Regions from separate parts of the Corynebacterium casei LMG S-19264 genome, predicted to be linked through region 2. Evidence: predicted binding sites of a transcription regulator. Region 2 holds the regulator's gene; the other holds the start of a gene.
The links. The regulator LexA, encoded in region 2, represses DNA repair genes until DNA is damaged. The targets are predictions, from matches to a motif close to CGAACANNTGTTCG.

Region 1 (7,565 bases), 460 kb from region 2:
ATCTTGAGTAGGAAACTTCATGATTTCTACCCTAGTACTCCCGCGCGCAGCTTAGTCCTCGTGCTCTACTTCTTCGTCTCTCGTCTCAGACTCACGGGAGAAGCCGAACTTCTTCAACCTGGCGCGGTCGGCTGCCGATGTCGAGGCGGTGAGCTTGAGCAACTGCGCATAAATACCGCCGGTGGTGGACAGATACTCCGGCGATCCCTTCTCATCCACCACGCCCTTGTCCAAGGTGATAATGGTGTCCACGTTCGCAATGGTGGACAGGCGGTGGGCAATGATCAGCGTGGTGCGGTCTTTCATGAGCTCTTCCAGACCAGCCTGAACTGCACGTTCAGACTTGGTATCCAACGCAGAGGTAGCCTCATCGAGCACCAGGATTGGGGCGTCTTTAAGCATCACGCGCGCTACTGCCACGCGCTGTTTCTGCCCGCCAGACAGGCGCAGACCACGCTCACCAATGACGGTCTCATAACCATTAGGGAAGGCCTGAATAAATTCGTGGGCATTGGCGCGTTTGGCAACCTCGATAATCTCTTCATCGCTCGCACCCGGCTTGCCGTAGGCAATGTTTTCGCGAATAGAACCAGAGAACAAGAACGCCTCCTGGAAGACCACGCCGACTGAGGCACGCAGGCGCGCAGCCGTCAGCTCACTCGCATCGTGCCCCAGCACATTCAAGGTGCCGTGGCTTGGGTGGTACAAGCCCAACATGAGGTTGACCAGCGTGGACTTGCCGCCGCCGGACTCACCCACCAAAGCCACCTTTTCGCCCTTGCGCGCGTTAAAGCTCACGCCCTTAATCACGGGCTTGTCTTCTTCATAGGCGAAGGTGACATCGTCGAAGGAGAAGATCGGCGAGGAGGCATCGGCAGGCAATGGCAATGGCTTCACCTGGGTGGTGTTGAGCTGTGGCTCATTGATTGCACGGGTTGCCTCCACCAAGGTCTTATCCACGGTGGGTTCTACTTCTTGTTCCATGACCTGGAAGTACTCGCGGGAGCCGCCGATGGCGCGCTGCGCAGTATCAACCATCCAGCTCATCATGAACACCGGCTGCTTAGCCATGGTGACCATCTGAATCAGCATGACCATGTCACCGATGGAGAAATGCCCCTCTAAGGTGCGCCAGAAAATCACGGCGTAGATACCGAAGAAGACAACCGCCATCGCTACGGAACGGAAAGTGTCCATGACGTGCCACCAACGCGACTGCGGGCGGGTGGTGTCCACAAAGCCTGCGTAGTGCTTGGAAAAGACATCCAGTTCCCGGACTTCGGCCACAAAGGACTTGGTCACCTTCATCTGCCCAACCACCTCAGCAAAGCGGCCATTGGCAACATCGATGTGCTCGTTCTTGGTCTTCTCAAACTTCAACCAGCGCTTCGAAGTCAGCGCCGTCAGCCACATGTAAATGGGGAACAAGATCGCCAACAAGATGGCCAGCGGCCAGTAATAGAAGGCCGTGATGATCAAAATGGCGACGACCTGAATGATCATCGTGAAGAAGTTATTAGAGAAAGACTGCAGAAACTGCGTGATGAACATGATTGAGCGGTCCAGGCGCGCAATGATGGTGCCAGTGACCTGGTTATCGTAATAACCCTGCGGCAAGCTCAGCAGCTTCGCATAATAGCGGGTGGACAGAATCTGCCGCAGGCGAGAAATCATCACATCGCCGATGTAGCCGCCGACGTTGGAAACAACGCCGTTTAAGGCATCGGCAAGCAAAAGCAACAAAGCAAAGCCCAACACGGTAGCCAACGCCGTGGAAACGGACAAGCCGCCATCGAGGGATTCAACAATGGTGTCCGTCGCTTCGCGGACAAGAAAAGGGGAAGCCAACGCCAAGGCCGCACCAACGGCCGAGGTGATAATAACTCCAACATAAAAGGGCCACAATGCTTGCGCATTCTTCAAAATTTTGGCCAGAGAGTTCACGAACTAATACTCCAGAGATTTAATTTAAGACATGGGGATATCCAGACAGGAAAGTATGCCATCTTTGCGCAATCGATGCCTTGGTTTGTGAGTGGGTAGACTAAGCTGCGGTTTAAGAAGTTTGCGTCATGTCAGAAGGGAAACGTCCTCCAGTGCCATCATCCCGCGCCGTTTTATCCACCATCGCCAGCATTTCCATCGCTGGTGTAGCCCTCGCGGGCTGTTCCTTTTTTGACCCTGAGCCCTCCGGCTTGGGCTCCGATGAGGACCTGGTGGTGGAGACTTCTGAAGTTCCCCAATACCAGCCGGAAGACACCGATGATGAGCTAGTCACCGGTGACTTGACCAACCCGGTGGAGGACGAAGGCTACGGCGTGACCTGGTGGAATCAAGGCGTGCACCAGGACAACATCACCGGCTCCGTATTAACCATCAAGGTTCGCAACAACAATGATTTGCCCTTGCCTGCCGATGCCATTTCCGACCCCGTCCTCGAAGTCGCCGACGGCAACGGCGGCTGGACCGGCATTGACCTTTTGCCTTATGACCCAGAGGTCAACACCAACCTGATGGCACCTGGCCTGGACCGCCCACTCGGTGCTGGCGCGACCACCAACCTGCAATACCGCTTCGATGTCGCGCCGGGCAACCTGTGGAATGCGCGCTTGAGCATCGGCAACGTCGTGTGGGAAGGAGACATGAACCTATGATGGAAGAAGTAGTCATCCTCGCGGATGAAAACGGTCAACCTGCCGGCACTGAAAACAAGCTGGTGGTGCACACCGCCAACACCCCTCTGCATTTTGCATTCTCTGCCTGGCTGGTTCGCGATGGCCAGGTGCTGCTCACCCGCCGCGCACTGACCAAGCAGACCTGGCCGGGTGTGTGGACCAACTCTTTCTGCGGCCACCCTGCACCTGGTGAAACCAACGCCGAAGCAGTCCTGCGCCGCGCCGAGTTTGAGCTGGGCATCAACCCAGCTGACCTCGAAGAACCACAAGAAGTCCTGCCTGATTTCTCCTACCGCGCCGTGGATTCCTCTGGCATCGTGGAAAATGAAATTTGCCCGGTCTTCATCACCACCCTCAAATCCGGTGCCGAGTACGAACCCAACCCCGCGGAAGTTGATTCCCAACTCTGGGTCGACATCGACCAAGTAATCGCCGCCGTTAAGGCCGCTCCCGGCGTATTCTCACCATGGATGGTGGAAGAGCTCGCATTCGACGAACTCCAGAAAGCGCTCACTGCCACGCTTTCTTGACCGACGCTTGACTCCGTCTTAGCCCTAGGAAAGATTTCGTGTTTTTGCGAAATTTCTTGAAGGGGTTTAGAACGGTGGGTCTTCTGGGCTGGTGGGAGTCTTGACTGTTTGCTCGGTTTCTTCTTGTTCTTTTTGTTTCGTGATTTTGTAGGCGAGTTCTTGTGCGAGCTTTTCGGCTTCTTTTAGTATTCGGCGTTCGTTTTCTTCACGTTCGTGCTCGAGTTTCTTCTTCTGGATCCGGGCCCATGGTGCGATATCGTCACTGACATCTAGGTCGATGCCTAGTTTGTGTATGGCTTCTAGCAGCATGAACACATTGTCATTAGCCAGTAGTGGGTTATTACCGTGTAGGTTTCCTTCGCGCATGAGCGCTTGAGCAAGTTTCACGTCATCGACCCAGAGTTCATCGATAATGTCGCGGTGGTCTTGCTCGCGCCTATCTGCTTCAGCGCGCTGTGTGTAATACTCATCGATATCATCGGCCAGCTCATGCGCTCTGTCTTGCGCGTTTTTGCGCCGTGCGGCAATTTTTTGCTCGAAGGTCTGCAGCCAGCGCTTTGCACCGGTACCGATCGGACCGTCTTGTGCGGTATCTGAGACCCAGGAGCCGTCTTCAAACAACCAGTAGACAACATCCGATATCGGGTCGACGATGTACATCGCGCGGGTATCAGTCTTAATGTTGTGGTGGTGCTGACACAGTGCAAACAGGTTTGCTGGTGAGGTGGGTCCGCCTTCTGCATAGTTGTGGCGGTGATCGAGTTGGCAGTTGTGTGCGGCAACATTGCAGCCTGGCCAACGACAGGTCCCATCACGACCTTCGACAAACGTACGTATTGCATCGGTGGGCTGATAGCTTGCGGTTTCAGCGTGCGCAGCCTCATCCGCGTCGATGAAGGTAGCGCCTTCGCGGAGCTTTTCCACGGTTTCAGGGCCCACCCAACCAACACCTTGTAAATAGGCTGGTGCGTTCTCGATGTCTTTCGCGGTAAACAACACCAGCTTGGTCACCGCATCCTTGGCCGGGTAGTCACCGCTTAAGACCTGGAGCATGGCTTCGGCACGGGAAATACCGAGTGCGGTGGCGGTGGCTTTAATACAGTCTTCTGCTTTTTGAATCTCATCATGCGGTGCTTCGACCGCCAATGAGGACGAGTTAGCGGTGAGTTTGCTTTTCACCGCGCGGCGCTGGGGTCGTGGATCTTTAACCGGTATCCGGTCATCAAACTCGTTAACTAACTGGCGCACACGTTGGGCGATACGGTCTGGGGTGGGAAGTTGCTGGTTTTCGATACGTGGGGTGAGATACCGGGCTATTTTGGCATCAATCTCAGAAATAACCTCTTCCCCAGCATCCGGCCCCAGTTTGGACATCGCGGTATCGATAGCGACGATACGTGGGAAATCCAGATGCCAGTGCTGTTCAAGCACCGCATATAACTGTGGTAGCTCACGCGTTAAACGCTGCAATGCCAACAGTGTTTTAGTGACCGTGTTCGGGCTTTGACCGCAGTGCCGGGCGCACTGTTCGGTCACGAGTTCGAAATCTTCTTCTAACGCTGGAATTAGCTTTAACCACGCGGCGTATTCTGCGCGGCGGGTGGATAAATAGAGTTGGGCTAACGGTTTATTATGGTTACAAACTGCATAAAAGGGTGTGCTCATAACTTTCTCATCTGTTTAGAACTGGTTTTCTATAACCATAATACGAGCACCGGACACCACAAATCCAGTCGAACAAACAATCGAAACCGTTTCGTTATCAAAGTTTCGACGCCCTGCGTTCATGCAGTATGACCGTGTAAGACAAAAGAACCCAAGCGCAGTGTGCGCTCAGGTTCTCATCGGCAAGTGCTAATTGCGGTCTATTTCCTCAACATTCATGGGGTATGCGTTGTAGAGGTAATCCAGCGTGCCTTTTTCAAGCTTTTGCTCGCCGGTTTCGAGGTTGAAGGTCATCACTGTGCGCTTGTCCTCTTCGGACGTGGCGCGGTAGGGCGGAAGGCCTTCTGGTTTGCCGGTTTTGATGAAGGACTGGACCCAGTTGTTGAGCTTGCGGGAGGTCTCCGCCTTCTTTTCATCGCGGATGTCAACGCCGTGTACGCCGAAGAGGTAGCGCAGTTCATCGCAGTGCAGCGCTGGCTTGGTGGACTTGGTAAATTCCAGCATCCAGGTCTGGCCTTGAGCGGCATCACCGGCCCATGCGACCCAGCGGCGGATTTGGGTATCGCCGATGCTGCGGCCCATGATGCGGTCTGGGTCGATCTTTTCAGCCTCATACTTCCACAGGTCATAGGACTCTTTGCGCATGCCCATCAAGATGATGGCCTTCTTGATGATCCAGCGTTTGAACCAGCCATCTTTCAGATTATCGGCCCATTTGCCGCCGATGTCGTGGTAGAACTCGTCACGGGTGGAGGCTAGGAGCACTGGGACATCAGCAAGCTCATTGGGATCGAAAGGTGCAGGGCCCAGCGCCATGTCCAGTAGATAGCGCGTGCGGAAAAGCTTGAAGGTGCGGGCAAGGCGTTTTGGAGAGGCCTTCTCAAAAGCCTCACGGGTGATGGGCTTGCCAAAGAAAGTGCGCAGCGTGCCTTTGCGTTGGGAGAAAGAATGACGCGGGTAGCACGGGGAAATGGCAATGACGCGGCGGAAGCTGCCGCGGTAGTGGTCTTTGCGCATCAGCCACAGCGCGGTGGTCGCACCGGCGGACTGGCCAACAACGGTGACATTGGTGGGGTCGCCGCCGAAAGCTTCGATGTTTTTCTGAATCCATTCCAGACCCATCTGGCAGTCATCGATGCCGCGGTAGGAATGTGGCTCATCGCCCTTGAATTGTGCGAGTCCCTCAAACCCGACGCGGTAGCCCAGCTGCACCTGGACTACACCTTGGTGGGCATTCGCGGTGCCTTCCGCGCGCGGGTCTTCGTGGGTGCCGGACTCAAAACGGCCGCCGTGAATATAGACCAGCACTGGGTAGTCAGCGCCCGGGCGGGCATCGTCTGGCGTGGTGATGGACAAAGCGATGGCTTCGGGGCGTTTGATGGTGGCATCAATGACGCGCTCAGGGGTGAATTGCACTGGCTGCGCTGGGGCGAAGCGGGAGGGAAGATCCACAAAATCGAGGGAGTGGAAGTAGTTGACGCCATCACGGCTTAAGCCTTTGAAAATTCCAGCTGGAGCATGAGCGAGCACAGTAGACATGGTTATGCAGTTTAGCGGTTAATGGCCAGGCTTAAGTTATTATCAATCGCAATGGATTGGTTTGTGGAATTTAGCGATGCGCTCACCCAGCCGTTTGCGACGGCTCCGGTGTGGCAGCAGATGGGCACCATCATTGTGGTGGGTGTGCCGGCCATGATCGTGCTGGCATGGGTGTTGATGCTTGTCATTGACCTGCTCACCCAGTGGGTTAAGCGTGGGTGGCAGCGCACGGTTTCGTCCGTTTCTTCCCCCAACAGCTAAGATAGAGCACTGTGTCAACGCCAGAACCCAATCCCGACAACGCCACCGCCAAGAACTCAGAATCAGAGCGCGTGGGTTTTGACGACGTTCAGCCGTTTAACCTGGACCCAAGCTATGACCCGCGGGAGGGTCTGTGGGACCCGGAGCGCGACCCCGAGCGTGAAGAAGTAGCCGACGCTGTGCCGGAGCCAGCACCGCCAGTGCCGGTGGTCAAACGCAAACGCGCGCTGCCGAAGTCGTGGGTGAAGGTTACCCTGCGCGCGATGTTCGTACTTATTCTCCTCGCAGCGCTGTGGGGCCTCTTTTACTAGTCGCGGCGATGGCTTTGAACAGGGAATTCTTGGCCAAGTCTTCAATGAGTACGGGCTTGCCCGCTGAATCACACAGCGGGATGCACCAGTTGGGGTAGAGGTCGCTGGTGGTGCCCGGCTGGTTTTGTGCGCGGATATCGCCCACCATGTCCACAAGGTTGGTGCAGGTGAGAGCTGATGGAGTACCGGCAATAAACGCGTGCAGGGCACCCATAAGTTGGGTGGGGTTGCCGCGATCTGCGCGCGAGAGGTTGGCGAAGTCGCGTTCAGGGAGCAAACCGGTCTCAGAGAGGAGGTGGAGGACTTGTGCCTGGAATGCCATGTCTTCGGCTGCTTCTTCTTCCGCCGGGCGGGTGAAGAGACCGAGGCGGTCGCGCAACGTGATGTGTTCACCGCCAAGATAAGCCAAAGTTGGCGGCAGGTCGTGCGTGCCCACAGAAGACATGGCGAGCGGGCGGTATTGGTCCTGAGCTAGGGGAGCGCCGTTGTCCTCGCGTTCAAACCACACGATGGAAGTGCCCATAAAGCCCTTGTCACTCAACGTGCCCTGAATCCAGGGTTCCATGGTGCCCAGATCCTCACCA
Region 2 (7,565 bases):
CATTACGGTCCACGGCATCCAGCATCTCAAGCACCTACCGAGGTATCTGCAGGCCATGAATATCCGAATGGATGAGATGGGAATTGACCCAGACAAAGACGCGGACCGCCAAGCAGAAGTAGAAAATGCTCATGCATACCTCAACAACAGGCTGCGCAATCTACCGGCCGGTCGTGCGAAGTCACGGGAGGTCAAAGACATCCGTTGGATGATCGAAGAGCTCCGCGTTTCCCTCTTCGCACAACGCCTTGGAACCGCTCACGCGGTCTCGTTACGCCGAATCCAAAAGGCCGTCGACAAGCTCTAACGATAATCAAACGTCGCGTTCGCGGCGACGCATGAGGCGAATCTCAGACTCGAAGTCATCCGCGCTATCGAAAGACTTGTAGACGGAAGCAAAGCGCAAATACGCAACCTCATCCAAGTCGCGGAGCGGCTCCAGGATGGCTAGGCCGACATCATTAGCGTTGACCTGGGAGCTGCCGTGACTACGCACCCGCTCCTCTACCTCCTGCGCTAGGCGCTTCAAAGCATCATCGGAGACGTCGCGCCCCTGGCAAGCTCGACGAACACCGCGAATCAGTTTGTCACGGCTAAACGGTTCAGCCAAACCATTACGCTTGACCACCAAGAGGATGGCTTTTTCAATGGTGGTGAAACGTCCCTGGCATGAGGCGCACTCACGGCGACGGCGTATAGCTGAGCCTGCATCGATAACGCGGGAGTCGATCACACGGGATTGTTCGTAATGGCAAAAAGGGCAGTACACCAAAGGTCCTAACTGTGGGATTCTCACGCCAAATTAAAGCGTGATGAATACTTAACTAGAACTAGTGTACTGCCCTTAAGAAAACTTATTCAGACTGCCCAATGTGCCGCTATGGCCAGCGATGTTGCACAAATCCGAATGCTTTGTCGCTCACCTTATCGAGCAATAACCTCACCGGCCGCAGGCGAGCTGCTAACGGAGGTAACCTGCGACATTGGCTCTTCTGATGTATTGAATCCGGCGAAAAGAGTGCCCATGAATACGGCAGCGCCAAATACTGCGCCCAGCGCGATGTTGCTTCGAACACTTGCAGCGCGTCCACCATTTTCGGGAGTAGATAATTCTGGATTTGAAGCATGATGTTCGAAAGTGTTTCGCTGCACTGTTCTAGGGGCGGTCCCTAAAGTGCGAACATTGTTTACACGCGGTTCCCGAAGTGAAGGTTCCCACACAGATACGGATGGAACACGATTCACGCGATGCGGGGAGAAGGTAGAAGTACGTGCTGAATTTGCGTTTCCGCGGTTAAGAGCGATAGCCATAGTAATTTCCTTTCGGTCACGCATGTAACACTATCCATCTATCCAGACACTGAAGCTTGCCATTAGCGCAACTGTTCGATTTTCTTTGTATGTTCGATTTATAACAGGATTTCGAAAGTTTGTCCAGAAATAGCCGGAAATAGTCGAACATCGGTGAAAAACGTGATACAAATACGGTATCGCTTTTATAGCTATTTCACTTTCACCGATTACCCGCAGTCCACTTGACGTAAGTTCAGTCGAACTAAGCCGCTAAAGCATCACGCAATTTGGATGCAGGCTTAGATGTCCAAGGAGCTAAGAAAATGGCCAAACCACGAGGAGTTACTCCCCGTCCAGATATTTCCGAGCTGTCGCCGCGACAGCGCCGGATCCTCGAAGTCATCAAAGATGCTGTTGTTTTGCGCGGTTATCCGCCAAGCATTCGCGAAATCGGTGACGCGGTTGGACTTCAGTCCACCTCTTCCGTTGCTTACCAGCTGAACCAGCTGGAGCAGAAGGGCTTCCTTCGTCGAGATCCAAACAAGCCACGCGCTGTGGATCTTCGCCAGTTTGCAATGGATGATGAGCCGAAGCCAGGACGCAAGAGCACCGCAGAGGCTCCGATTGACGCCACCCTTCCGGAAGGTGCAGCAGGCGTTAGCTACATCCCGGTTGTCGGTCGTATTGCTGCGGGTGCTCCGATTACGGCAGAAGAGAATGTGGACTCCTACTACCCTCTCCCCGATGAGATTGTGGGCAAGGGCGAGCTCTACATGCTCAAGGTCGTTGGCGAATCCATGAAGGACGCAGCCATCCTTGACGGCGACTGGGTAATTATCCGTTCCCAGCCCACCGCGGAATCCGGCGACTTCGTCGCGGCACTCCTGGACAATGAGGAAGCCACAGTCAAGGAATTCCACCAGGACTCCAGTGGCGTGTGGCTACTTCCCCACAATGAGGCATTTGCACCTATTCCAGGTGATGACGCCAAGATTATGGGCAAGGTTGTCTCTGTAATCCGCAAGATTTAACACGAGCACTCGCTAGAACCTAGGCTGCGCCCTCTACCCAAGGAGGACGCGGCCTCTTTTTGTGTTCTCAGTTTGTGGGATATCGGAAATCTACTCCCCCCGAAAGGGTAATTTCCTTTGGCTCTTAAATCGCAGGTATTCCCACATTCTGTGTCCGATATTAACCCGCTGACCGCTATTAATAGCAGCAACAATACTGTACAGCGGGCTACAAGTGATTATGCCGTTGATGCTGAATCTGTGTTTAGTTCTGAAAACCATGGCATTCTGGAGTTAAGGCTGCCAAATTAGGACATAACTCCACATTTCCGCCCTCCGTTTAAATTTCTTGCGCATCTCATTATCGGGTGGGGGAATTGACCTTGACTGATTCGACCTAGGCCCGTGATGGAAGGGAATGCCATATGTACGCTGAGGAGCGTCGCCGACAAATTGCTTCATTGACTGCAGTAGAGGGTCGTGTCAACGTCACCGAGCTGTCTGAGCGCTTCGATGTCACTGCTGAAACCATCCGTCGTGACCTTGCGGTACTCGACCGAGAAGGCGTTGTGCATCGTGTCCACGGTGGCGCCGTGGCATCACAGTCTTTCCAAACTTCTGAATTGACTCTTGACACGCGTCTGCGTTCAGCAACCACCGCAAAGATGGCGATCGCCCGTGCCGCTATGGAATTTCTCCCCCAGGGCCACGGCAGTATCTTTCTCGACGCGGGTACAACCACGAGCGCAGTGGCGGATCTGATTGGTCAATCCCCTGCTGCGCATCAGTTGTCTATCGTCTCGAATAGTCTGCCCATTGCATTATCGCTGGCGAATAACGGTGTGCAGTATGTCCAGCTGCTTGGCGGCACGGTTCGCGCCATCACGCAGGCTGTTGTGGGCGATACGGCACTGCGCACGATGGCGTTGCTTCGTGCAGATGTCGCTTTCATCGGCACCAACGCCCTCACTTTGGACCATGGGTTGTCCACTGCGGATGCGCAGGAAGCAGCCATCAAGTCTGCCTTCGTTACCAACGCCCACAAGGTAGTTGTCTTGTGTGACTCATCGAAGTTGGGCACGGACTACTTAGTTAGTTTCGCCCCAATTTCTGAGGTCGATGTCGTTATCACTGATAGCGGCGCATCTGAGGTCTTCTTGAACTCCCTGCGTGATCGCGAGATTGAAGTAGTCGTTGTTCCTGATGCACACCGTTCTTAGTCAAACGCTAAAACAAACAAGCCGGTCAGAGCAGAACAGTTACTGCTTTGACCGGCTTGTTGGTGATGAGTTCAAGCTCGTGTTTTAAGAGTTGTATTCATCCAACAGTGCGCGGACAGCTTCGCGTGCCTCTGGTGCGCCCACGGAGTAGATGGCTGCCTCGGCCATCTTCTGGCACTGCTCCAGGGTCACTTCAGCGAGCTGAGCACCCACGCCAGCGATTGCCGTCGAGGCCGCGGACAAGGAATTGACGCCAAGTCCTACAAGAACGCAGGCCAATAGTGGGTCTGCTGCAGCCTCACCGCACACACCAACGGGGACGTTGTTGTCAACGCCGCCAATGCAGGTGTGCTGAATCAAGCGCAGAACTGCAGGCTGCCACGGGTCCGTCAGGTATGCCAGCTGTGGAGACAAACGGTCTGCAGCCATTGTGTACTGAGTGAGGTCATTGGTACCGATGGATACGAAGTCCAGGTGCGGCATGATGGTATCGGCCATCAAAGCAGCAGCTGGAACTTCAACCATTGCACCTGGCACTAGGCCGCGCTCACGGCATAGCTCCGCAAACCACTTCGCCTCAGTGGAAGTCGCCACCATGGGTGCCATAACCCAGGTTTGAGCGCCTTCATTACGCTCTGCTGCGGCTTGGGCGATAGCATCGAGCTGGCGAGTCAGCAAAGACTCGTTATCCCGTGCAATACGCAGACCACGAACACCCAGGGCTGGGTTTTCTTCTTCGCTCAAGGTTGCATAGGAAATTGGCTTATCAGAGCCCGCATCCAAGGTTCGGACAACGACCTTGGAATCAGGGAATGCTTGGAACACCTTGCTGTAGATCTTGGCTTGCTCATCAACCGAAGGCTCGGAACTAGCAGAGAGGAATGACAGCTCGGTGCGGTACAGGCCAACACCTTCTGCCTGAGACTGGGCGGCAAGACGTGCTGCATTGCCATCGGCAACATTGGCAAGAACCTGAATGGAGTGACCGTCTTTGGTCTGCGCGGGACCGGTCCACTGCGCAACTTTCTCGGCACGTTCTTTGTATTCCTCAACAGCCTGACGAGCTTCGTTCTCATCAGCGTCAGTGCTCACAGTGCCCAAAGCACCATCAATAAACAGCACTGTCGACGCTTCAATCTCACGAAGAGACTTGCCCACGGCGACGATACAAGGGATATCCAGCTGACGGGCAATAATCGCGGTGTGGCTGGTTGGGCCACCAAGCTCAGTCACCAAAGCCTTCACGTGGGAGGTATCAAGGGTGGCTGTGTCGGCTGGCGCCAAATCATCGGCAAGCAAAATTGCCTCACCCTCAATGTGAGGAAGGCCCGGTTCCTCTTCCCCCCGCAACTCAGCGATGACACGATCGCGCACATCGCGCAGGTCAGTCGTGCGTTCTGCCATGACGCCACCAGCGGCCTCAAACATGGCAACGAACTTATCGGTCGCGCCGACAACCGCATACTCTGCATTGTGTCCACCGAAGATATTCTTCTTGACGGCCTTTTGCCACCCACGGTCTTTGACCATTCCGGCGGTCACGTTGAGAACTTCCTGCGCATGACCTTCGGCTTGTGCGGCACGGTCATTTAGACGTGTGGACACCACTTCTGCTGCTTGCTGGAAACGTTCAAATTCGGCGTCACGTGCATCTTCCGCGATGGATTGGCCTGGTTGCGGAAGTTCTGGACGCGGACGCACCCAAACGGCTGGAGCATAAGCGACGCCTGCAACGACGCCAGTACCGTTGATGGACTTTGACATGGTGTGTTCTTCTCCCTTGTCTTTCTTGCATGCTGTGCGCTGCGCTTTATGCCTGCGCCATGCGAAACAGTGATGCGGATTAGAGGTGTGAAGTTGTAAATGGGTTTGGGAAACAATATTCCACAGATTAGCCACAGAATATCATTGACAATCGGACATATTCGGGCAACAATCAACATTGTCGAGTATTTATCCATGCAATTTCCCAAGTAATCGCCATTTACTCGGGCTTTGTGCCAATATAGCTAATTTTTGGAGAACCCCGCACAAAATGATTGTGACTCTAACTCCGAATCCAAGTATCGATGCCACTATCGCGTTGGATTCCGCCCTTGAACCCGGCACTGTGCACCGGGCCCACAGTATGACCCACGTTGCCGGCGGCAAGGGCATCAATGTGGCCCACGCAGTCACGCTGGCACACCAGCCCAACATCGCAGTTTTCCCGGCTGCCGACAATGATCCTTTCGTTCCTTTGGTTCGTGACATTAACGTCAAGATCAAGACAGTTTCCATTGATGAACCCATCCGCACCAACACCACCGTTACGGAACAATCCGGGCGCACAACCAAGCTCAATGGCAAAGGTCCGTTGGTGGATGAGAAGGCACAGCAACTGCTGATTGACGCCACCTCCGCCGCGGCTGCCGATGCCGCGTGGGTAGTTATGGCCGGTTCCTTGCCGAATGGCGTGCCGTCTGATTTCTATGTCACGGCCATCAAGTCTCTGCGTGAATCAGCACCGAATGTCCGAATTGCTTTGGACACTTCCGACAAGCCGATGGAAGAGATTGCAAAGAATCTCTCTACCGCGGCACCTGATTTAATCAAGCCAAACGGCCTGGAGCTGGGTCAGCTCGTCGGTGAGGACGGTCTTGCACTAGAAGAAGCAGCTGAACAAGGTGACTTTTCTGGTGTGATTGCTGCAGCACGCAAGGTCAACGCTCAGGGTGTTGCCTACGTACTGGTGACGCTCGGCGCTGCGGGTGCACTGTTGGTCACTGAGTCGGGCGCGTGGTTGGCTAGTCCGCCACCGATCGACGTGGTCTCCACTGTTGGCGCGGGCGATAGCTCACTTGCTGGATTCTTGTTGGCCCAGGCGGCTGGCAAGAGCTTGGCTGAATCTCTACAACAATCCGTAGCGTATGGTTCCGCCGCAACCTCATTGCCGGGTACAACTATTCCGACTCCGGATATGCTGAATCTGGAACAGACCGAAGTCAGTGAACTGAATTAGTTTCATATTCCTTCCCTTATAAATCAAGGAGAGACCTCTCATGGCATCCGATCTCATTACTACGGACTTAGTCGCGTTAGACGCTGACTTTGGTTCGTCCGTTGATACTGTCATTACCCAGCTCGCTGCGCTCGTGCATGGCGCAGGGCGTGCCAACGACATCGAGGGCTTGGCACAGCCTGCAATCGAGCGTGAATCTCAGGCTGGCACTGGCGTGCCTGGCCAGGTCGCAATCCCTCATTGCCGTTCTGAGGCAATCAGCGAACCCACCTTGGCTTTCGCGCGCCTGTCCAATCCAGTGGACTTCTCTGGTCCTGACGGTGACGCCCAATTGGTTTTCCTCATTGCAGCGCCAGCTGGCGGCGGCAAAGAACACCTAAAGATTTTGTCCAAGCTGGCTCGCGCGCTGGTTCGCAAGGATTTCCTAGAAGCGCTTCGCACCGCAACCAGCAAGGAAGAGATTGTCTCCCTCGTCCTCGAGGTTGTCAACGCAGAGAAGAAGCCAAAGGCACAAGCTACACCTGCAGCTGAGTCTGCAAGCGCCGCGGCTGGCACCGCAGCAGCGGGCACCGCTGCAACCACCGGAGCATCCACCGCAGCATCCACGGACAAGGGCTCAACCTTGAATGTTGTTGCGGTTACCGCCTGCCCCACCGGCATTGCGCACACGTACATGGCTGCCGATGCTTTGACGCAGACCGCTGAAGGCCGCGACGATGTAAATCTGACGGTCGAAACTCAGGGTTCCTCCAACAACACTCCCGTGGCGCAGTCTGTCATTGATGCAGCCGATGCAGTCATCTTCGCTACTGACGTCGGGGTGCGCGACCGTGAACGCTTCGCGGGCAAGCCAGTCATTGAATCGGGCGCAAAACGCGCCATCAATGAACCTGATGTGATGCTCAACGAGGCTGTCGCGGCTGCAAAGAATCCGAATGCTCGTAAGGTCACGGGTTCTGGTGCGGCGGCATCGTCAAGCAGCGAAGAAGCCGGCGGACAACTGAGCTGGGGCAAGCGCATCCAGCAGGCCATTATGACCGG

Region 1: CCASEI_RS04390 (HNH endonuclease signature motif containing protein) is a predicted target of LexA. The motif match lies at 4,940-4,953, and genes of this name have one in related genera.

What each region holds. Positions count from the first base shown of each region.
Region 1 covers NZ_CP004350.1:918,008-925,572, forward strand. Annotated here, with positions in the region: gene CCASEI_RS04370 (MalY/PatB family protein) at 1-21, opposite strand, end outside; gene CCASEI_RS04375 (ABC transporter ATP-binding protein) at 52-1,944, opposite strand; gene CCASEI_RS04380 (hypothetical protein) at 2,073-2,654, shown strand; gene idi (isopentenyl-diphosphate Delta-isomerase) at 2,654-3,205, shown strand; gene CCASEI_RS04390 (HNH endonuclease signature motif containing protein) at 3,272-4,741, opposite strand; gene CCASEI_RS04395 (carboxylesterase family protein) at 5,060-6,409, opposite strand; gene CCASEI_RS04400 (hypothetical protein) at 6,461-6,670, shown strand; gene CCASEI_RS04405 (hypothetical protein) at 6,682-6,981, shown strand; gene malQ (4-alpha-glucanotransferase) at 6,944-7,565, opposite strand, start outside.
Region 2 covers NZ_CP004350.1:1,382,474-1,390,038, reverse strand. Annotated here, with positions in the region: gene hrpA (ATP-dependent RNA helicase HrpA) at 1-307, shown strand, start outside; gene nrdR (transcriptional regulator NrdR) at 314-769, opposite strand; gene CCASEI_RS15025 (hypothetical protein) at 925-1,152, opposite strand; gene lexA (transcriptional repressor LexA) at 1,617-2,324, shown strand; gene CCASEI_RS15020 (hypothetical protein) at 2,475-2,615, shown strand; gene CCASEI_RS06400 (DeoR/GlpR family DNA-binding transcription regulator) at 2,729-3,523, shown strand; gene ptsP (phosphoenolpyruvate--protein phosphotransferase) at 3,608-5,287, opposite strand; gene CCASEI_RS06390 (1-phosphofructokinase family hexose kinase) at 5,559-6,524, shown strand; gene CCASEI_RS06385 (PTS fructose transporter subunit IIABC) at 6,565-7,565, shown strand, end outside.